One region of the Streptomyces sp. NPDC026246 genome, then DNA from elsewhere that is predicted to be linked to it. Evidence: riboswitches for the same ligand, from Rfam matches in the RefSeq annotation. Region 1 holds a riboswitch; each other region holds the start of a gene.

What was found. A riboswitch is a leader RNA that binds a small molecule or an ion and turns the genes downstream of it on or off. The one in region 1 is predicted to bind cyclic di-AMP.
Region 2: linked by a shared signal. The riboswitch ahead of ACZ4M5_RS31200 (transglycosylase SLT domain-containing protein) and the one ahead of ACZ4M5_RS08885 (C40 family peptidase) in region 1 are both predicted to bind cyclic di-AMP.
Region 3: linked by a shared signal. The riboswitch ahead of ACZ4M5_RS23615 (transglycosylase family protein) and the one ahead of ACZ4M5_RS08885 (C40 family peptidase) in region 1 are both predicted to bind cyclic di-AMP.
Region 4: linked by a shared signal. The riboswitch ahead of ACZ4M5_RS28305 (M23 family metallopeptidase) and the one ahead of ACZ4M5_RS08885 (C40 family peptidase) in region 1 are both predicted to bind cyclic di-AMP.

What each region holds. Positions count from the first base shown of each region.
Region 1 covers NZ_JBVHPJ010000003.1:153,128-158,300, reverse strand. The annotation lists gene ACZ4M5_RS08895 (M23 family metallopeptidase) at 1-134, shown strand, start outside; gene pcrA (DNA helicase PcrA) at 223-2,706, opposite strand; cyclic di-AMP (ydaO/yuaA leader) riboswitch at 3,019-3,192, shown strand; gene ACZ4M5_RS08885 (C40 family peptidase) at 3,201-4,370, shown strand; gene ACZ4M5_RS08880 (SLAC1 family transporter) at 4,448-5,173, shown strand, end outside.
Region 2 covers NZ_JBVHPJ010000017.1:12,543-17,715, reverse strand. The annotation lists gene ACZ4M5_RS31215 (glycosyltransferase family 2 protein) at 1-134, opposite strand, end outside; gene ACZ4M5_RS31210 (GNAT family N-acetyltransferase) at 155-1,225, opposite strand; gene ACZ4M5_RS31205 (HAD family hydrolase) at 1,412-2,260, shown strand; gene ACZ4M5_RS31200 (transglycosylase SLT domain-containing protein) at 2,224-3,024, opposite strand; cyclic di-AMP (ydaO/yuaA leader) riboswitch at 3,028-3,197, opposite strand; gene ACZ4M5_RS31195 (polyprenyl synthetase family protein) at 3,703-4,713, shown strand; gene ACZ4M5_RS31190 (LolA family protein) at 4,944-5,173, shown strand, end outside.
Region 3 covers NZ_JBVHPJ010000009.1:239,554-244,726, reverse strand. The annotation lists gene eno (phosphopyruvate hydratase) at 1-1,072, opposite strand, end outside; gene ACZ4M5_RS23615 (transglycosylase family protein) at 1,473-2,201, opposite strand; cyclic di-AMP (ydaO/yuaA leader) riboswitch at 2,206-2,372, opposite strand; gene ACZ4M5_RS23610 (transglycosylase family protein) at 2,601-3,590, opposite strand; gene ACZ4M5_RS23605 (cytochrome P450 family protein) at 3,770-5,044, opposite strand; gene ACZ4M5_RS23600 (nucleoside triphosphate pyrophosphohydrolase) at 5,091-5,173, opposite strand, start outside.
Region 4 covers NZ_JBVHPJ010000013.1:122,867-128,039, forward strand. The annotation lists gene ACZ4M5_RS28290 (bifunctional acetate--CoA ligase family protein/GNAT family N-acetyltransferase) at 1-89, opposite strand, end outside; gene ACZ4M5_RS28295 (HPr family phosphocarrier protein) at 270-551, shown strand; gene ACZ4M5_RS28300 (GntR family transcriptional regulator) at 759-1,451, opposite strand; gene ACZ4M5_RS28305 (M23 family metallopeptidase) at 1,646-2,434, opposite strand; cyclic di-AMP (ydaO/yuaA leader) riboswitch at 2,448-2,612, opposite strand; gene ACZ4M5_RS28310 (M16 family metallopeptidase) at 2,804-4,192, opposite strand; gene ACZ4M5_RS28315 (M16 family metallopeptidase) at 4,189-5,173, opposite strand, start outside.

The sequences.
Region 1 (5,173 bases):
GCGACCCGATCGCCCGCTCCGGCAACTCCGGCAACTCCACCGGTCCGCACCTGCACTTCGAGGTGCGCCCGGGCGGCGGCTCCGCGATCGACCCGCTCCCGTGGCTGCGCAGCCACGGCATCAACCCGGCCTGATCCCACGGCGGTCGGGGACGCTCCGGCGGTCCCTCCCGGCCCCCGGCCCCCGCCCGCGGCGTGCGAACGGGAGCCTCCTCTCAGCGGGTCAGAGCTTCTCCACCGGCGCGTAGCGCAGCAGCAGCCGCTTGGGCTTGGTGTCGCCGAAGTCGATCGTCGCCTCGGCGTTCGCGCCCGTTCCCTTGACCGCGACGACCGTGCCGAGCCCGAACTGGTCGTGGGTGACCCGGTCCCCGACGGTCAGCGCCACCACCGGCTTCTCGGCGGTGCGGCGCGTGGCGAAGCCGGAGGCACCGGACGCCGAGGAGCGCGAGCGGGACGAGGACAGGGAGGCCGCGACCGCGGAGACCGGCCCGGAGGACGCGGGCACGGTCGAACCCGTGCGCTTCCACTCAACGTGGGCCGGCGGGATCTCCTCCAGGAACCGGGACGGCGGGTTGTACGACGGCTGGCCCCAGGCGCTGCGCAGGGTGGACCGCGTCAGATACAGCCGCTCGCGGGCGCGCGTGATCCCGACGTAGGCCAGGCGGCGTTCCTCCTCCAGTTCCTTGTTCTCCCCCAGGGCACGCATGTGCGGGAAGACGCCGTCCTCCATGCCGGTGAGGAAGACGACCGGGAACTCCAGGCCCTTGGCGGTGTGCAGGGTCATCAGCGTGATGACGCCGTCGCCGTCCTCCTCGTCGGGGATCTGGTCGGAGTCGGCGACCAGCGCGACCTGTTCGAGGAAGTCGGACAGGGTGCCGCCGGTCTCCGCGTCCTCGCCGCGTTCCTGCTCGAACTCCATGGCGACGGCGGCGAGTTCCTGGAGGTTCTCGATCCGGGTCTCGTCCTGGGGGTCGGTGGACGCCTGGAGCTCGGCCAGGTAGCCGGTGCGCTCCAGCACGGCCTCCAGGACGGTGGCCGGTCCGGCGCCGGACTCGACGATCGTGCGGAGGTCCTCCATCAGCGTGTTGAACCGCTTGACGGCGTTGGTGGAGCGCGCGGCCATGCCGTACGCCTCGTCGACGCGCTTGAGCGCCTGCGGGAAGCTGATCTTCTCGCGCTGGGCCAGGGCGTCGATCATCGCCTCGGCGCGGTCGCCGATGCCCCGCTTGGGGACGTTGAGGATCCGGCGCAGCGGCACCGAGTCCTCGGGGTTGGACAGCACGCGCAGGTAGGCCAGGACGTCCCGGACCTCCTTGCGCTCGTAGAAGCGCACGCCGCCGACGACCTTGTAGGGCAGGCCGACGCGGATGAAGACCTCTTCGAAGACACGGGACTGGGCGTTGGTGCGGTAGAAGACCGCGACGTCGCCCGCCTTGGCCTCGCCGGCGTCGGTGAGGCGGTCTATCTCCTCGGCGACGAACTGCGCCTCGTCGTGCTCGGTGTCGGCGACGTAGCCGGTGATCCGCGCACCGGTGCCCGCGTTGGTCCACAGGTTCTTGGGGCGGCGGGACTCGTTGCGCTCGATGACGGCGTTGGCCGCCGACAGGATGGTCTGCGTGGAGCGGTAGTTCTGCTCGAGCAGGATCGTCGTCGCGTCCGGGTAGTCCTCCTCGAACTGGAGGATGTTGCGGATCGTCGCGCCGCGGAAGGCGTAGATCGACTGGTCGGCGTCGCCCACCACGCACAGCTCGGCGGGCGGCACCTCGGCCTCGGGCGGCACGTCGACGGGGTGCTCGGAGGTGCCGACCAGCTCGCGGACCAGGGCGTACTGGGCGTGGTTGGTGTCCTGGTACTCGTCGACCAGGACATGGCGGAAGCGGCGGCGGTAGTGCTCGGCGACGTCCGGGAAGGCGCGCAGCAGGTTGACCGTCGTCATGATCAGGTCGTCGAAGTCGAGGGCGTTCGCCTCGCGCAGCCGCGACTGGTACATCGCGTAGGCCTGGGCGAGGGTCTTCTCGAAACCGTCGGTCGCCTGGGCGGCGAAGTCCTCCTCGTCGATCAGCTCGTTCTTCAGGTTGCTGATCTTGGCGCTGAAGGACTTCGGCGGGTAGCGCTTGGGGTCCAGGTCCAGGTCTCGGCAGACCAGCGCCATGAGCCGCTTGGAGTCGGCGGCGTCGTAGATCGAGAACGACGAGGTGAAGCCGAGCTTCTTGGACTCGCGGCGCAGGATGCGCACGCACGCGCTGTGGAAGGTCATGACCCACATCGCGTTCGCCCGCGGGCCGACGAGCTGCTCGACGCGCTCCTTCATCTCGCCGGCGGCCTTGTTGGTGAAGGTGATGGCGAGGATCTGGCCCGGGTGCACGTGCCGCTCGGCCAGCAGGTGGGCGATGCGGTGGGTGAGCACGCGGGTCTTGCCGGACCCGGCGCCGGCGACGATGAGCAGCGGGGAGCCGGAGTGGACGACGGCGGCCCGCTGGTTGTCGTTGAGCCCTTCCAGCAGTGCGGCGGCGTCGATCACCGGGCGGGGCGCGCCGTCCCGGTAGTGGGTGTCGCGGTCCGGCGGCACGTCGAACTTCCCGCCGAACAGATCGTCCGGAAGCGGCTCCGGAGCGTGATCGTCCTCGGGGGGCGGCGGGGGCTCGTCCGCGGGGCCCCGCTGGGCCTGGAGGCTCGCCAGGAAGTTGTCGTCAAAGAGGCTGCTCATCGCTCTCCGAGTCTAGGGCGCCCCACTGACAGCCCGCCGCCACCCCGGGAACATCGCCCCGCACACCGGCCGGACCGCCGACTCCTGGCGCGTTGTCACCCTCCAGTACCGCGTGATCACGGTCCGCTATGTCCATAACAATTCAGGGCAAGTCACGACCAAGCCGCCGGGATCGTTCACTCCGAGCGATGCTCCCGGGAAAGGTCACGAAAATGTATCGGGCATATCACCCATCAACCTTCACAGGGACCACACGAGTTGGCTACCGTGCGATCAGGCCGCACGACCCTCTCCGGCGAACGTCGCCGGGCCGCGCGGCCTCCGCCGAGTCCGGTGTGCCGCAGCGGCAGCCGGAGCCGGGGACCCAACCGAGAACCCCGGGGTGAATCGGCCCGCCTCCGTATCCGGAGAAGGCCGTAGGGCAACCCTTCCGAACCACCCGCCCGAACCCGACAGCTAACCCGGTAGGCGGACGATGGAAGGAGTCGCCTCCCTTGGCGTCGCACCGCAAGTCGCGTCCCACCGGTTCGCGCGTGGCAGGCATACGGACCCCCGCCCTGGCAACGGCGGCCCTCACCTCGGTGGCCCTGCTGTCCCAGTCGGCCAACGCCGCCCCCGAGGCCGACGACAAGCCCAGCCTCGAAGAAGTCGAGAAGAAGGTCGACGACCTGTACCGCCAGGCCGAGTCGGCGACCGACAAGTACAACGGCGCCAAGGAGAGGACGGCGAAGCAGCGCAAGCGCGTCGACACCCTCCTCGACGACGTCGCGCAGCGCGCCGAGAAGCTCAACGAGGCGCGCGACAAGCTCGGTTCCTACGCCTCCGCCCAGTACCGCACGGGGGCGGCCGCGCCGGAGACGGCGACGTTCCTGCTCGCCGACACCCCGCAGGACTACTTCGACCAGACCCAGCTGATGGACCGGATGACCGGCCGCCAGAAGGAAGCGGTCGACGACTTCGTCACACAGCAGTCCGAGACGATGACGAAGCGCCGTGAGGCCACCGAGAGCCTCGAGAACCTCACGGACGCGCAGGGCGACCTGAAGGCGGCCAAGGCGGCCGTCCAGCGCAAGCTGGCCGACGCCCGCGAGCTGATGTCGAGGCTGACCGCCGCGGAGAAGGCGCGGCTCGCGGCGATCGAGCAGGAGAAGCAGCGGGAAGCCGCCCGCCGGGCCGCCGAGCTGGCCCGGCAGCAGGCCGCGCAGGAGCAGGCGCAGCGCGAGGAGGCCCCGCGGCAGGAGAGCGGCTCACCGTCGCCGGACTCCGGCTCGCCCTCCGCGCCGGCCCCGGTGGACTCCTCGTACGCCACCAAGGCGGACAAGGCCCTGGCGTTCGCGCGCGCCCAGATCGGCAAGCCGTACGTCTGGGGCGCCGTCGGTCCCGGCTCCTACGACTGCTCCGGCCTCACCCAGGCCGCCTGGAAGGCCGCCGGCGTCACCCTCCCGCGCACGACCTACGACCAGGTCGACGCCGGCACCACCGTTCCGATGTCGCAGGCCCGGCCGGGCGACCTGGTCTTCTTCTACGACGACGTCACGCACGTCGGGCTGTACATCGGCAACGGCATGATGATCCACGCGCCGAAGCCGGGCACGTACGTGCGCGAGGAGTCGGTCTACTACGACGGCGAGTCGGCGATCCACAGCGTGGTGCGGCCCGCCTGAGCGGACGCGGACGTTTTTGAGGGGCACGCGCGCGTGCCCCTCACCTCCGGCGCGCGTTGCTCTCTAGCATCGGCACCATGTCCGGTCCCTCCCCGTTTGCCACCTGGTGGGCGACGTATGCGCTGGCGACCGGCACCGTGTCGGTCGGTCTCGACTCCGCGGGTCACGCCGCCCTCTCCCGCGTCGTGCTGGCCCTGGCGTGCGGGGCGTGGCTGGTGGCGGCCGTGAGCCTGCTGCAGCGGGCGCGCGGCGCGTGGCGGGCGGAGGTGCCGGCCGTGTTCACCACCGCGGCGGCCGCCGCCCTCCTCGGCACCGGTTTCACCGCCGCGGGTCTGCGGTCCGTGGCCTGGGCGCTGCTGGCCCTGTCCGCGCTGGTCTGGGCGGTGCTGCTGGCCGTGGAGGTCGGGGGCCGGCGGGGGACGGTGTTCCTGCGGTGTGTGGCCACCCAGTGCCTCGCCGTGCTGGCGGCCGCCTTGGCCGCGGCCGAGTCGCTGGCCTGGCCGGCCCACGCGGCCCTGGTGCTGCTGTGGCTGGGGCTCGCGCTGTACGGCTTCGCCCTGTTCCGCTTCCAGCCCCGGCAGGTGGAGGAGGGGCGCGGCGACCACTGGTTCGCGGAGGGCGCGCTCGCGGTCTCCGCGCTGGCCGGGGCGCAGCTGCTGTCCGCCGACAGCTCCCGCCTCTACCTGTGGAACGAGGACGACGGCGACGCCCTGCGCAACACCGCCGTCATCCTGCTCGTGCTCGCCGCGGTCGCCTGCGTCGCTCTCCTGGTCGCCGAGCTGTTCTGGCCGCGGCACCACTAC
Region 2 (5,173 bases), on a different contig from region 1:
GACGTCACGGGCAAGCTGCCCGGACCCGGGACGAGCACCGCCTCCCCGGCGCCGAGGTCCAGCTCGGCGACCTGCACCGCCCCGATGGCCAGGAACCGCCGTATCTCCTCCCGCGCACGTGCCGTACGGGCCATGCGCCCTCCCCCCACTCGTGTCAGGTACGGCGCAGCCGGGCCGCGCCCTTCAAGGTCCGCGCCGCCAGTGCCGCCAGCCGCGGCCGGGCGCGGACGAAGCCGTGCGCGCGGCGTACCGGCTCACGGCGCAGCCAGTGCAGTGCCGCGCCCGCCCCGGGCCGCAGCACCGCGCCCTCGTACACGGGCAGTTCGCCCGTCTTCAGCGCGTCCTTGTACTCGGCGGCGCCCCGCCCCAGATCGAGCGTGGTGATGCCCTCGGCCGCCGCCGCCTCGGCCATGCGCAGATGCAGCACCAGACCCGGCGAGAACTTGGCGAACTCCGGGTCGTACGCCGGGAACCAGCAGGCCAGGACCGAGGCCGAACGCAGTCCGAAGTGCGCGGCGACGGGCCGCTCACCGGCGTACAGTACGGAGAGCGTGCCGCTGCACTGCGCGGCCCGGGTTTGGGCCAGCTGCCCGACGAGCCGGGTGATCCACTCCTGGGCGAACCGGTCCCGGCGGCCGGTCCTGCGGTACTGCGCCGACTTCCACTCCATGAGCGTGCGCAGCGCGGCAGGGTCGCGTTCGTCGAACACGAACCGCAGCTCGCCCGTCTGCCGGCCCAGCCGGCGCTCCTTGGCCAGGGTCGTCTTGAGGAACTTCGGCGACTGGCCGCGCAGCACCGACTCGTAGGTCTCGTAGCCCTTCTCCACGTCGATGACGAACGTGGCGTGTTCCTCGGCCGCGTGCCCGACGAACAGCCGCTGCTCCGCCTCCAGGTTGTCGAAGGCGAAACTCGACAGCGAGCAGGCCCGCAGCAGTTCGCCCGTCTCCAGTGCCAGACCCGGCCGCAGGACGGCGCCCTGGGCGTCGGAGACACCGAGCCCGATGGCCCGGCCCTGCCCCAACGGGCCCCGCTCGTACGGCAGGAAGCCGGCCGGCTCCGCCCCTTCACGCACCACGGCGACGCGGGCCTGCGGCCTCACCCGGCCGACGGCCTCGGTGAACTCCGGTTCCATGAAGGGGTTGCGCGGTGCCCGGGAGGCGGCGCGCAGCGCACGCCAGCACTCCCGCTCCTCTTCGCCGAGCTCCCCGGGCCCGGCCACACGAATGCGTCCACTGCTCAACCCGACCCCCCGATCAAGTCCCCCCTGGACACATGGAAGGTACCGCCCGGGACGGTCCCTCGGGTAGGTAGCGGAGCATGTTGTTGCCAATCGGTGCAGAGGCCTTCAACCGGGCAATCGGCGTCCGTCGCGCGATGAAACGCAGGGGCCCGCTGTCCGTATTCTCTGATCATGGCCGCACCCCTCGCATATTCGCTCATCGCCACCGATCTGGACGGGACGTTGCTGCGCGGCGACGACACCCTGTCCGACCGGTCCCTCGCCGTGCTCGCGCGGGTGGCGGACGCCGGTGCCCAGCACCTCGTGGTGACGGGCCGCCCGGCGCCGAGAGTGCGGCCGCTCCTGGACGACCTGCGCTGCACGGGGCTCGCGGTGTGCGGGCAGGGCGCGCAGGTGTACGACGCCGGCGCGGACCGGCTGCTGTGGTCCATCACGCTGGACCGGGAACTCGCGGAGACGGCCCTCGGCAAGATCGAGGCCGAGGTGGGGCAGGTGTACGCGGCGGTCGACCAGGACGGCGTGGACGGGCTGACGCTGATCGAGCCGGGCTACCTCATGCCGCACCCGACCCTGCCGGCCGTCCGGGTCGAGCGGCGCGACGACCTGTGGGGGGAGCCGATCAGCAAGGTGCTGCTGCGCCACCCGTTCCTGTCGGACGACGAACTGGCGGCGACGGCCCGGTCGGTGGTCGGCTCACTGGCGACCGTGACCATGTCCGGTCCGGGCACGGTGGAGTTGCAGCCGTGCGGGGTGACCAAGGCGACGGGGCTGGCGCTGGCCGCCGAGCATCTGGGGCTGCGGCCCGCGGACACCCTGGCCTTCGGTGACATGCCCAACGACATCCCGATGTTCGACTGGGCCGCCCGCGGGGTGGCGATGGCCAACGCCCATCCCGAGCTGAAGGCGGTGGCCGACGAGGTCACCGCGTCGAACGAGGACGACGGCATCGCCGTCGTCCTCGAGCGACTGCTGGGCGGGGCGGCTCAGTACGGGCCGTTGACGTTGTCGATCGAGCCGTAGCGGTCGGCCGCGTAGTTGCAGGCCGCCGTGATGTTGGCGACCGGGTCGTACGGGTCGAAGGGGGTTCCGTCCACGTGGTACGCGGCGAAGGTCGGGTCGATGACCTGGAGCAGGCCCTTGGACGGGGTGCCCGCGACCGCGTTCGAGTCCCAGTTGTTGATCGCCAGGGGGTTGCCGGACGACTCGCGCATGATGTTGCGGTGGATGCCGTCGTAGGAGCCCGGGATCCCCTTCTGCGCCATGATGTCCAGCGCCTCGCGGATCCAGCCGTCCAGGTTGTCCGCGTAGGTCTTCGTGGCGGCCTGGGTGGCCTGGGCGACACCGCCGGCGGGCTTCGCGGCCGACTGGGTGGCGGGCTTCGCGGCCGGCTTGGCCGGCGCCGACGACTGGGTCGCCTTCTTCTCCGGGGCGGCGGCCTCGGCGCCCTTCACCTTCAGCTTCAGACCCGGGTGGATCAGCTTGGGGTTGTCGCCGACGACGGAGCGGTTGTCCTTGTACAGCTGCTTCCAGCCGCCCGAGACGTCATACGTGTCCGCGATGCGGTAGAGCGTGTCGCCCTTGGTCACGGTGTACGTGAGCGACTTCGCGGGCTGGGCGGCCTGCGGCAGGACGTGCGCGGCGGGCGCGCTCTGCGGCTCGGCGGCGACGGCGTTCACCGCGCCGAGGAGCGGGAGGGCCAGGGCCGCCCCGCCGGTGCCGGCTGCGACGACACCACGGGTGATCGGGTTCTTACGGGGGCGACGGTGCGTGCCTCGTCCGGGCATGGCGATGTTCCTCTCCGGCGCCTGCGAGGTGAGCTGTCGGGTTCGGGCCGGGAGGTGCCCGGCCGCGTACGGCACCGTGTGCCGTGCGCGGCTTCACCCCGAGCCGTTCCGCTGTGCGGACCGGCGACTTACCTGGGTCCCCCGCTCCTGCCCTGCGTGAGTGATCGGTGGATGGGTGCCCGGACGGTGGCAGGATTCGGCGTCCGCCGGACAGGGCGGGAACGTATGCGAGAGCACATGTCGGGAACAAGCACGGGAGTCACATATGGCGCTTGTTGACCTTGGTGGACCGGTATGGGGCAGCTTGATCCTTTGCTTTCGCCAAGGCTCAACTCGCTTGAGGGGGAAGGGTGTAGGGGCCGCGTTCCGGGTGCCGTCGTGAAAGGGTGGGCGTGATTCAACTCACTGATCACGACTCCGAGAGCAATGTGCACAACTGGGATTCGCTTCCCTATGTCGGCAAATCGGGCATAGGGTGCTACCTCCCGGTAAGTCGATAAATGTCTGCTCTTATGACCTGATCGAAAACATTGCGGTCCTGATCGGATACCGCCCGGCCTGTAACCATGGGCGCTGGCGGTGATCGAAACGTGACCGGATACGCTGACTCGAGTGAGGGCAGCGACCTATCGACAATGCGCGTAGCACCGCCAGACACCAGCAGACAGGAGACCCCTCGTGACCGACGTCGGGCCGTTCGGGCTGAGCGTGCGGGACCAGGCTCTGGAAGCCGACGTCCAGGCCGGACTGACGGCTGTCGAGGAAGGCTTGCTCGAGGCCACCAAGAGCGAGGTGCCCTTCATCACGGAGGCCGCCCAGCACCTGGTGCGCGCCGGCGGCAAGCGGTTCAGGCCGCTGCTGGTGATGCTCGCCGCCCAGTTCGGCGACCGGTACGCGCCGGGCATCGTGCCCTCGGCCGTCGTCGTGGAACTCACCCACCTCGCCACGCTGTACCACGACGACGTGATGGACGAGGCCGCCGTGCGCCGCGGCGTGGAGAGCGCGAACACCCGCTGGGGCAACTCCGTCGCGGTCCTCACCGGCGACTTCCTCTTCGCCCGCGCCTCGCACATCCTGGCCGACCTCGGCCCGGAGGCCGTGCGGGTGCAGGCCGAGGCGTTCGAACGGCTGGTGACCGGGCAGATCCTGGAGACCGCCGGACCGCAGGACGGCCGCGACCCCGTCGAGCACTACCTCGACGTGCTGGGCGGCAAGACCGGCTCGCTGGTCGCCGTGTCCTGCCGCTTCGGCGCGATGATGTCCGGCGCCGACGAGACGGTCGTGCACGTGCTCACCCAGTACGGCGAGCGGCTCGGCGTCGCCTTCCAGCTCGCGGACGACGTCCTGGACATCGCCTCCGACTCCCACGAGTCCGGCAAGACCCCCGGCACCGACCTGCGCGAGGGCATCCCCACCCTGCCGGTGCTCCGGCTGCGCGAGCGGGCCGCCCGGCTCGGCCTCGCCGAGGACGTCGCCCTGTGCGAGCTGCTCGACTCCGACCTCACCGACGACGCCCGGCACGCCGAGGCCCTGCGGCGGCTGCGCGCCCACCCGGCGCTGGAGCAGGCCCGCCAGGACACCGTCCGCTACGCCCAGGACGCCCGCTCGGCACTGGCACCGCTGCGCGACTGCGCCGCGAAGACGGCGCTGCTGGAGCTGTGCGACGCCGTGGTGCACCGCGCCGGCTGACCCCGCCCCTCCCCGGACCCCTACGGGTCGGGGGAGAAGCCGCCCCCGCGTGTCATACCCCAGCAGTACGCGGAGTTGAGCCCGCGGTCTGACGTATCCGCCCGGCCGATTTGGTCAGATGGAAACCACGGAAGACACCACTCCTCACCTGTTCGGGTGAGAATGGCGGCTCACGGACGAGTGCGTGGACGACACGGACGGCCGCCGCCGACCACGGAGGTAGGGCACACATGGCACCGTACGCATCCGACGACAGCACGACCGGCGGGGAGGCCGACGAGCGGCAGTCCCGGCGGCGCAAGGCCGCTCGCTACGTCGTCCCGGTCACGGTGATCGGGGTGGCGGCCGCGACGATCGGCCTGGTCCCGGCGCTCGCCGACTCCGGCGACCCCGACCTGCCGGACATCACCGCCCAGCAGCTCGTCGAGAAGATCGCGAAGTCGGACGTCGAGCAGCTGTC
Region 3 (5,173 bases), on a different contig from region 1:
TGAAGCCGTTGCGCTGGGCCAGCTCCACGGCGTCCAGGGTCTCGGTCAGCGAACCGATCTGGTTCACCTTCACCAGCAGGGCGTTGGCGGCGCCCTCCTCGATGCCGCGGGCGAGGCGCTCGGGGTTGGTGACGAACAGGTCGTCGCCGACGAGCTGGACCTTGTCACCGAGCTTGTCGGTGATGGTCTTCCAGCCCTCCCAGTCGTCCTCGAACAGCGGGTCCTCGATGGAGACGAGCGGGTACGCGTCGACGAGCTCCGCGTAGTACTCGGTCATCTCGGCCGCCGAGCGCTCCTTGCCCTCGAAGGTGTAGACGCCGTCCTTGTAGAACTCGGACGCGGCCACGTCGAGCGCGAGGGCGATCTGCTCGCCGGGGGTGTAGCCGGCTTCCTTGATCGCCTCGAGGATGAGGTCGAGGGCCTCGCGGTTGGAGCCGAGGTTCGGGGCGAAGCCGCCCTCGTCGCCGAGGCCGGTGGCCAGGCCCTTGCCCTTCAGGACCTTCTTCAGCGTGTGGTAGACCTCGGCGCCCCAGCGCAGTGCCTCGGAGAAGGACTCCGCGCCGACGGGCGCGATCATGAACTCCTGGATGTCCACGTTGGAGTCGGCGTGCGAGCCGCCGTTCAGGATGTTCATCATCGGCACCGGCAGCAGGTGCGCGTTCGGGCCGCCCAGGTAGCGGAACAGCGGCAGGTCGCTGGCCTCGGAGGCGGCGTGGGCGACGGCGAGGGAGACGCCGAGGATGGCGTTGGCGCCGAGCGAGCCCTTGTTGTCGGTGGCGTCCAGGTCGAACATCGCCTGGTCGATCAGGCGCTGCTCGGTGGCGTCGTAGCCGACCAGCTCCGGGCCGATCTGCTCGATGACCGCGAGGACGGCCTTCTCCACACCCTTGCCGAGGTAGCGGTTCGAGTCGCCGTCGCGGAGCTCGATGGCCTCGAAGGCGCCCGTGGAGGCGCCGGACGGGACGGCGGCACGGCCGGTGCTGCCGTCGTCGAGGCCGACCTCGACCTCGACCGTGGGGTTGCCTCGGGAGTCCAGGATTTCCCGGGCTACGACGACGTCGATGGACGGCACGAGCATCTCCTTCTTATGTGACGCGGTGACGCGGGTCGCGTGGACCCGGCGAGGTGCGGGCCGTGGTGGCTCGCGACATGAGCCTAACCGGCTCCGGGCGATCGGCCACCGGGTCGCCCACCCCATGGACAGAACCGAGAGTAAATTGTTTCCGAACGGAACAAAGCAGGTTCGCCACAACCGGCCGAAACTCGGCCGCCGGAGCCCGGGCGGACATGACCCCGCCCCGGTGCGTACGGGGGAACACGCACCGGGGCGGGGAGCCCGTGGGGACGGGGGTCCCGCCCGTGCGGCGGGGGGCCGCCTGTCAGGGCGGGGCCTCCCACGAGGGCGGGGGCCGCCGGGCGGCCGGACCGCGGGTGCGCGGTGCGGACCGCCCTGCGGCGGTGGGCGCTGCTGCTTACTTCAGGTGCAGCTGCTGGCCCGGGTAGATGAGGTTGGCGTCCTCGACGATGTCCTTGTTCAGCTTGAACAGCTTCTCCCAGCCGCCCTTGACCTTCTCCTCGGCCGCGATGGAGCTGAGGGTGTCGCCCTTGACGACCTTGTACTCGCCGTCGCCCTTCTTGACCTTCTTGCCGGTCGGGGTGGTGACGGTCTTCTTGGCGGCCGGACGCTCGTCGGAACGGGAGGCCGGCTGCTGCTGGGTCTCACGCGACTCGGTGCTCTGCTGGCTCTGCTGGCTCTGCTGGCTCTGCTGGTTCTGCTGCGAGGAGCCGGCGGAGCTGCCGGAGTCGGTGGAACCGCCGCCGGTGTAGCCGGCGCTCGACAGGCCCTTGCCGCAGACCGGCCAGGCGCCCTTGCCCTGGCTGGCGAGGACCTTCTCGGCGATCTCGATCTGCTGCGCCTTCGTGGCCTTGTCGGCGGTGGAGGCGTACTGCGTGCCGCCGTAGCCGGCCCACGTGGAGGCGGAGAACTGCAGACCGCCGTAGTAACCGTTGCCGGTGTTGATGGACCAGTTGCCGCCGGACTCGCACTGGGCGACGGCGTCCCACTCGGAGGCGGTGGCGGCGGAGGCGTTGCCGGCCGCCATCAGCGGAGCGGCGACGGCGGCGGAGGCGACACCGGCGACGGCGATGGCGCGAGTGGCCTTGGACGGACGACGGTGCTTGCCCTTGCCGGAAAACAGCATGGATGGATCCCCTCACCGACGCCTGCGAGGTGAGCTGTCGGGTTCGGGCCGGTTGAGTTGCCCGGCCACGTCCCTCACGGGACGCGGCTCCACCCCTAGCCCTTCCGGCGCAACAAGCCGGTCGGGCACCTACCTTGGGTCCCCCGCTCCTGCCTACGGCGCTTGACGCGACGACTGTTCCCGTACGGCCGCTGGCAGGATTCGGCGTTGCGGCCGCCGGGGCTCGCGGTGGCGAGCGGTCACGACCGTAGACAGGCGATCGCCGGAATTTCAAAGACGATCAAGGCTTCTGAGACCTATCTCTCACCACGTTTATACGGGACATAGGCCGCGAAACATGGCGTGAACTCGCGTCGATTCGGGGCGACTTCCGCCGCCGTTCCCGCACTGCCCGAACGGCTACTTCCCGTCCGTTTCGTCCTCTGCGGTAAGCGTCTGACCGGGCAGAACGAGCTCCGAGTCGCCCTCGGCCGCCTTCTCGCCCCCGGCGTACAGCTCGTGCCATCCCCCGTCGATCCGGAGGGAGTCGGCGATGGACCAGGCGCTGTCCCCGACGCCGACGATGTAGGCACCCTCCGACTTCTCGTCGGACGCCTCCTCGTCGCGTGAGGCGTGCCGCCCCGAGGAGCCGCCCGTACCGCCGTCCGCGGACCCGGCACTCTCGTCGGCGCTGGGGCCGCGGTGACGGCCGGAGCCGGCGTCCGCCGCAGCCGAGGAGCCGTCGCTCGGGCGGGACTTGCCGGACGCCTCGCTCTCGGGCGCGGCCGACCGCGAGCCGTCCGATCCCCGACCGGCACCACGAGAGTCGCGCGACTTGTCGGAATCACCCGATTCGCCCCGAGGTGCCGACGAGGCGTCAGGCGAAGCCGAGCGGGACGGGGAAGACGACGGAGACGTCGCGGACGGGGAGGGCGAGGCGGAAGACCCGGACGATTCGGACGAGTCGAGCAATCCGGTCGAGTCTGTCGGAGCGGAGTCACCGGACGAGCCGGACTCGCCACCCGAGCCCGACGAGCCCGTCCTGAGGCCGGAGAGGAGCCCACAGGTGTGCCAGGCGCCGACCCCCTGGTCGGCGAGGATTCTCTCGGCCACGGCTATCTGCTGCGAGCGGCTGGCCAGATCGGCGCTCGCGGCGTAGTCGAGACCGCCGTAGCTCTCCCAGTCGTCCTGGGAGAGCGCGAGGCCGCCGTAGTAGCCGTTGCCGCTGTTCTGGCTCCAGGCCCCGCCGGTCTCGCAGTCCGCGATCCGGTCCCAGGTGGCGCCGTCGGCAGCGCTGGCACCGGAGGCTCCGAGGAGCGGGATCGCAATGGCGGAGCCGGTCACTCCGGCCGCGACGAGGAGAGCCGGAGCCTGGCGGGGGCGACGGTGACGACCGTTCCCGGAGAGCATACGGAGACCTTTCGCAAGACAGCAGTGACCCGCGCGGCGCCGTCTCCGGGCCGCGTTGATGGGTGAACGTATCGGCAGACGATCACTTGTCACAAGTTCATGCCGCGCAGATCACGTGAAGATCACAGACATGACGGCGTGTCATGTTTGGCGGAGGCGCTCGCTGGACACGGCGGGCGTCACACCGCGGTGAACTCCACCGGGAGGGTGCGCAGCCCTCGCATGATGAGCCCGCCGCGCCAGCGCAGCTCGGCCGGGTCGGCTGCGAGCCGGAGGTCGGGCAGGCGCGTCAGCAGCGTGGCGAGGGCGGTCTGGCCCTCCAGCCGGGCGAGCGGGGCGCCGAGGCAGTAGTGGATGCCGTGGCCGTACCCGAGGTGCTGGTTGTCCCGGCGGGACAGGTCCAGCGCGTCCGGGTCGGCGAACCGCTCCGGGTCCCGGTCCGCGGCCGCCAGCACCACCAGGACCGGGTCGCCGGCCTCGATGCGCTGCCCGCCGACGGTCAGCGGCTGGGTGGCGAAGCGCCAGGTCGCGAGTTCGACGGGGCCGTCGTAGCGCAGCAGTTCCTCGACGCCGGTCTCCAGCAGGTCCTGCTCCCCGGCGGCGAGGGACGCCTGCAGGCGGGCCCGCTGCCCGGGGTGGGTGAGCAGGGCGTAGGTGCCGTTGCCGATGAGGTTGACGGTCGTCTCGAACCCGGCGAACAGCAGGATGAACGCCATGGCCGCCGCCTCGTTCTCGGTGAGGTGCTCACCGTGGTCGGAGGCGCGGATGAGCCCGGAGATGAGGTCCTCGCCGGGGGCCGGTTCGCCGGGCAGCGCCTCGCGCTTGCGGTGGATCAGCTCGGCGAGGTAGCCCCGCATCTTCTTCACCGAGCGGGCGACGCCGCCGCGGGGCCCGCCCTGGTGACGGATCATCATGCCCGCCCAGTCGCGGAAGTCGTCCTGGTCCTCGCGGGGGACGCCGAGCAGGTCGCAGATGGCGTAGATGGGCAGCGGGAAGGCGAACTCGTGGATGAGGTCCGCCGACCCCGTCCGCGCGAACCGGTCGATGAGCCCGTCGGTCAGCTCCTGCACCCGGGGGGCGAACTCGGCGACCCGGCGGGGGGTGAACGCCTTGGACACCAGCCGCCGCAACCGGGTGTGGTCCGGTGGGTCGATGTTCAGCAGGTGCGTCATCAGCTCCGCCTTGCGCTCCCCCGGGATCCCCGTCTTGCCCTTGGCGTGGGCCGGTTCGTCGTGGTGCGCCGGGTTCTTGGAGAGCCGGGGGTCGGCGAGCGTCTGCTTGGCGTCCGCGTAGCGCGTGACCAGCCAGGCCTCCACCCCGCTGGGCAGCCGCGTCCGGTGCACCGGGGCGTGCTCGCGCAGCCAGGCGTAGGCGGGGTAGGGGTCGCTCGCGAACTCCCAGGTGAAGAGTTCCGGGGCGGCGGCGGGCGTGCTGGGCTGGGGCTGGTCGGTCACGGTCCGACCGTATCCGGCCCGCCGGACCCGCCCGGCCCGGGTCTCCTCAGCCCTCGGCCTGCAGGATCGCGTCCCGGTAGGCGCGGGCCGCGGCTCTGAGCGCCGCCTCCGGGTCGACGCCCTCGGCCT
Region 4 (5,173 bases), on a different contig from region 1:
GGCCGGATGCGTGCGGTGCCACCGTCGCGCAGCACCACGTCGGCCTCCCAGTGGGCGGGATACTCGTGCCGGTCCGGCGAGGTCTGCATGGGCCCCAGAGTACGGCTCGCGTCCGACAGCGGCGCGGGGCAGTCTGTGGGGGCGCCGGTCGGGTCGAGGCCGCGATCTGATCTCCGCCCCGGGGCGGTGGAACGACAGGACCGCTCCCGGTGGGCTTCACGTATGGGAAACTGGTCTAGACAACCCTGAACACCGAAGGGCAGCAACACATGGCTGAGCGCCGCGTCAACGTCGGCTGGGCCGAGGGTCTCCACGCCCGCCCCGCCTCCATCTTCGTCCGAGCCGCCACGGCCACAGGCGTCCCGGTGACGATCGCCAAGGCTGACGGCAACCCCGTCAACGCGGCCTCGATGCTGGCCGTCCTGGGCCTGGGCGCCCAGGGCGGCGAGGAGATCGTCCTCGCCTCCGACGCCGAGGGCGCGGACGCCGCCCTGGACCGGCTGGCCAAGCTGGTCGCCGACGGTCTCGAGGAACTGCCCGAGACCGTCTGATGTGAGAGCGCCTCTCAGGTGCGTGCGGGGCCTGTCCGGTGTCGACCGGGCGGGCCCTTCGCATGTCCGGCCATGTTTTCGTCCGCGCGGACGAATTGCGCACCGCATGGGGGCGGCATTCCAAAAACAGGCAGCGGAAAAGGGGGCAGCGGAAAGGGGAAATTCCACCCCTCCGGCATTCCCTGCTCTTTGTATACGGCTCGCGTGTTAATTCCGCGGGCTCGCCGTGTTGAGGGGATGTTGCGAGTTCCTCACCCGCCCGCGCTCCCCGGCCGAGCCGGACCGCAGGCGGTGGGCGGCGGTCGCGCGCTCGACGTGCGCGGCCGCGGCGGCCCGCGCGCGCTCGCCGTCCCCGCGCGCCACGGCGTCCACGATCGCGCCGTGCTCGTTCCACGACTCCACCGGGCCGGGCTGCGCCTCGACCGTGTACATCCAGGCGATCTTGTGCCGGAGCTGGGTGAGCACCGCGGTCAGCGCGGGGCTCCCGCAGGCCTGCGCCAGCGTCTCGTGGAACCAGCCGTCCAGGGAGCGCAGGTCCTCGCCGCCGCCCTGGCGCGCCCGCTCCCGGCCCAGCCGGACCAGGCCGCGCAGGACCTTGAGATGGGCCTCGGTGCGGCGCTGTGCGGCCCGGGCCGCGCCGAGCGGCTCCAGCAGCACCCGCATCTGCAGCAGGTCGGCGGCCTCCTGCTCGGTGGGCTCGGCGACACAGGCGCCCGCGTGCCGCCTGGTCACCACGAAGCCCTCGGCCTCCAGCGTGCGCAGGGCCTCCCGCACGGGGACCCGGGAGACGCCGTAGCGGCGGGCCAGCAGCTCCTCGGTGAGCCGGGCCCCGCACGGGTGGACGCCGGCGACGATGTCGTCCCGGATGGCCGTGCACACCGAGTGCGCGGGAATGCGCATGACCGACCTCCGTCTGATTCCCGGGGAAAACGCCGACGCGCGCTCCACGGCTTCATTGCACGTGACTCTATTGCAATGTGCCGCACTTTCCGGCGGCGGACGGAAATCAGGGAGAAGTTTTTGGGCGACGAGCCGTCCGGGACGCGAAAAGCCCCGGCCTGCGGGCCGGGGCTGTCACGAATCTCGGGGTGACGTCAGAGGTTGACGCCGTGCGAGCGCAGGTAGGCGACGGGGTCCATGTCGGAGCCGTACTCGGGGCTCGTGCGGGCCTCGAAGTGCAGGTGCGGGCCGGTGACGTTGCCGGTCGCGCCGGACAGGCCGATCTGCTGGCCGGGGGTGACCTGCTGGCCGACCGAGACACCGACGGACGACAGGTGGCCGTACTGGGTGTACGTGCCGTCGTTCATCTTGATCACGACCTGGTTGCCGTACGCGCCGCCCCAGCCGGCCTCGACGACCGTTCCCGCGCCGACGGAGTGGACCGAAGTGCCGGTCGCGGCGTGGAAGTCGACGCCGGTGTGGCTGCCGGAGGACCACAGGCCACTGCTGGCCTGGTAGCTGGTGGACACGTAGGAGCCGGAGATCGGGGACACGAAGGTGTTCAGGCGCTTGCGCTCGGCCTCGCGTGCGGCCCGTTCCTTGGCCTCGCGCGCCTTCTCGGCGGCTTCCTTGGCCTTCTTGGCCGCCTCGGCGGCCCGCTCGCGCGCGGCCTCCTCGGCCTTCTTCTTCGCGGCGGCCTCCTCGGCCGCCTGCTTCTGCGCGACGGCCTGGGCGTCGATCTGCTCGGCGACGGTGTCGCCCATGGTGACGACGGGGGTGAGACCGGTCTGCTCGGGTGCCGGCTCGGCGGCGAAGGCGGCCGGAGCGGCCACGGTGCCGATGACGCCGGTCGTGGCGAGGGCCGCGACGCCCGCCGCACGGGCCGTGCCGCGCTGGATGCGGCTGGGACGACGGTGCTTCCCGGTGGCGCGGGTGAACGCCATGAAGTGGCTGGTCCTTTCCTTCCTTCTCGCCTACCGGGTTAGCTGACGGGTTCGGAGCAGGAAGGTCTCCTACGGACCCCCTCGCGGCTCGCGCGGGCGTCCGATTCACCCCAGGGACTGCGGTTGGGTCCCCGGCTCCCCTGGCTCGCGCCGTACGGGGACTCGGCGATGACTGTCCGGTGCCGCGGGTGCGGCGCACTGCCTGACGAACAGCCCGGATGACGCTAAGCGGCGCCGCTTTCAATTCCCAAACGAAACCCGCCTTTTGTAGCGCATCCCACAGGGCAGACAGGCCACCTCCGTATCAATTCGGGCATAAGGGAGCCCTGGTGCCTTCGATGACAACCAGGGCTCCCGCGCGCGTGTGGCCTACTCCGCGGTGACGACCGAGACTTCGCCGATGCCGAGGGCCTCGACGGGCGCCTTGATCTGCGTCGCGTCACCGACGAGGACGGTCACCAGGCGGTCCACGGGGAAGGCGCTGACGACCGCCGCGGTGGCCTCCACGGTGCCGGTCGCGGCGAGCTGCCGGTACAGCGCGGCCTGGTAGTCGTCGGGCAGGTGCTGCTCGACCTGGTCGGCCAGCGTGGAGGCGACGGCCGCCGCCGTCTCGTACTTCAGCGGCGCGACGCCGACCAGGTTCTGCACGGCGACGTCCCGCTCGGCGTCGGTCAGCCCCTCGGCGGCCAGGGTGCGCAGCACGGCCCACAGGTCCTGCAGGGCGGGGCCGGTGTTGGGCGTGTCCACGGAACCGCTGATGGCGAGCATCGAGGCGCCGGTGCCCTCCGGGGCGGACCGCAGGACCTGGGCGAACGCCCGCACCCCGTAGGTGTAGCCCTTCTCCTCGCGCAGCACGCGGTCCAGACGGGACGTCAGGGTGCCGCCGAGGCAGTACGTGCCGAGCACCTGGGCGGGCCAGACGCGGTCGTGCCGGTCCGGGCCGGTGCGGCCGATGAGCAGCTGCGTCTGGACGGCGCCCGGGCGGTGCACGATGACGACCCGGCCCGTGTCGTCGGCGGTGACCGGCGGCACCGGACGCGGCTCGGCCCGGGAGCCGGTCCAGGCGCCCACCGTGTCACCGAGCAGGGCGTCGAGGTCGATGCCGGTGAGGTCGCCGACGACGACGGCGGTGGCCGTGGCGGGCCGGACGTGCTTCTCGTAGAAGCCGCGCACGGCGGCGGAGTCGATCGCGGCGACCGTCTCCTCGCTGCCCTGCCGGGGCCGTGACATGCGCGAGTCGGCCGGGAACAGCTGCCGGGACAGCTCCTTGGCGGCCCGGCGCGAGGGGTTGGCCAGCTCGTGCGGGATCTCGTCGAGGCGGTTACGGACCAGCCGCTCGATCTCGCTGTCCGCGAACGCGGGCGCCCTCAGGGCGTCGGCCAGCAGACCGAGCCCCTTCTCGAGCCGGGAGGCCGGGACCTCCAGGCTGATCCGGACCCCGGGGTGGTCGGCGTGCGCGTCCAGGGTGGCGCCCGCGCGCTCCAGTTCGGCCGCGAACTCCTCGGCGGAGTGCTTGTCCGTGCCCTCGGAGAAGGCCCGCGCCATGATCGTGGCGACGCCGTCCAGGCCGGCCGGCTCGGCGTCCAGGGGCGCGTCCAGCAGCACCTCGACGGCGACGACCTGCTGGCCGGGGCGGTGGCAGCGCAGGACCGTCAGGCCGTTGCCGAGGGTGCCGCGCTCCGGGGCCGGGAAGGCCCACGGCTTGGCCTCGCCCGCCTGCGGCCGGGGGTGGAAGTCCATCGTGGCGAGCTCGGTCACTTGGCCGCCTCCTCGTTCTCGTCGCCGGCCGCGGGTGCGGTGTCCCCGGCATCGTCGGTCTCGTCGGCGACGGGCTCGTAGACGAGCACCGCGCGGTTGTCGGGGCGCAGGCGGGCCTTGGCGACCTCCTGGACCTCCTCGGCCGTGACCTCCAGCACGCGCTGGACGGCGGTCAGGGCGAGCTGGGGGTCGCCGAACAGCACCGCGTACCGGCACAGTTCGTCGGCGCGGCCCGCGACCGTGCCGAGGCGGTCCAGCCACTCGCGCTCCAACTGCGCCTGGGCGCGCTCCATCTCCTCGGCCGTGGGGCCCTCCTCGGCGAACCGGGCGAGCTCCTCGTCGATGGCGGCCTCGATGACCGGCACCTCCACGTCGCCGGACGTCTTGACGTCCAGCCAGCCCAGGGAGGGCGCCCCGGCCAGCCGCAGCAGGCCGAACCCGGCCGCGACGGCCGTACGGTCGCGCCGCACCAGGCGGTTGTACAGACGGGAGGACTCGCCGCCGCCCAGGACGGTCAGGGCAAGGTCGGCGGCGTCGCACGCGCGTGTGCCGTCGTGCGGCAGCCGGTAGGCAGCCATCAGGGCACGCGCCGGGACCTCCTCCTCGACGACCTCGCGCAGCTGCTCGCCGATGGTCTCCGGCAGGGAGCCGTCGCGCGGGGCGGGCTTGCCGTCGTGGCCGGGGATGGAACCGAAGTACTTCTCGACCCAGGCCAGCGTCTGCTCGGGGTCGATGTCACCGACCACGGAGAGCACGGCGTTGTTCGGCGCGTAGTACGTGCGGAAGAACGCGCGGGCGTCCTCCAGGGTCGCCGCGTCCAGGTCGGCCATCGAGCCGATCGGGGTGTGGTGGTAGGGGTGGCCCTCCGGGTAGGCGAGGGCGGTGAGCTTCTCGAAGGCGGTGCCGTAGGGGACGTTGTCGTAGCGCTGGCGGCGCTCGTTCTTGACGACGTCGCGCTGGTTCTCCATCGACTCCTCGTCG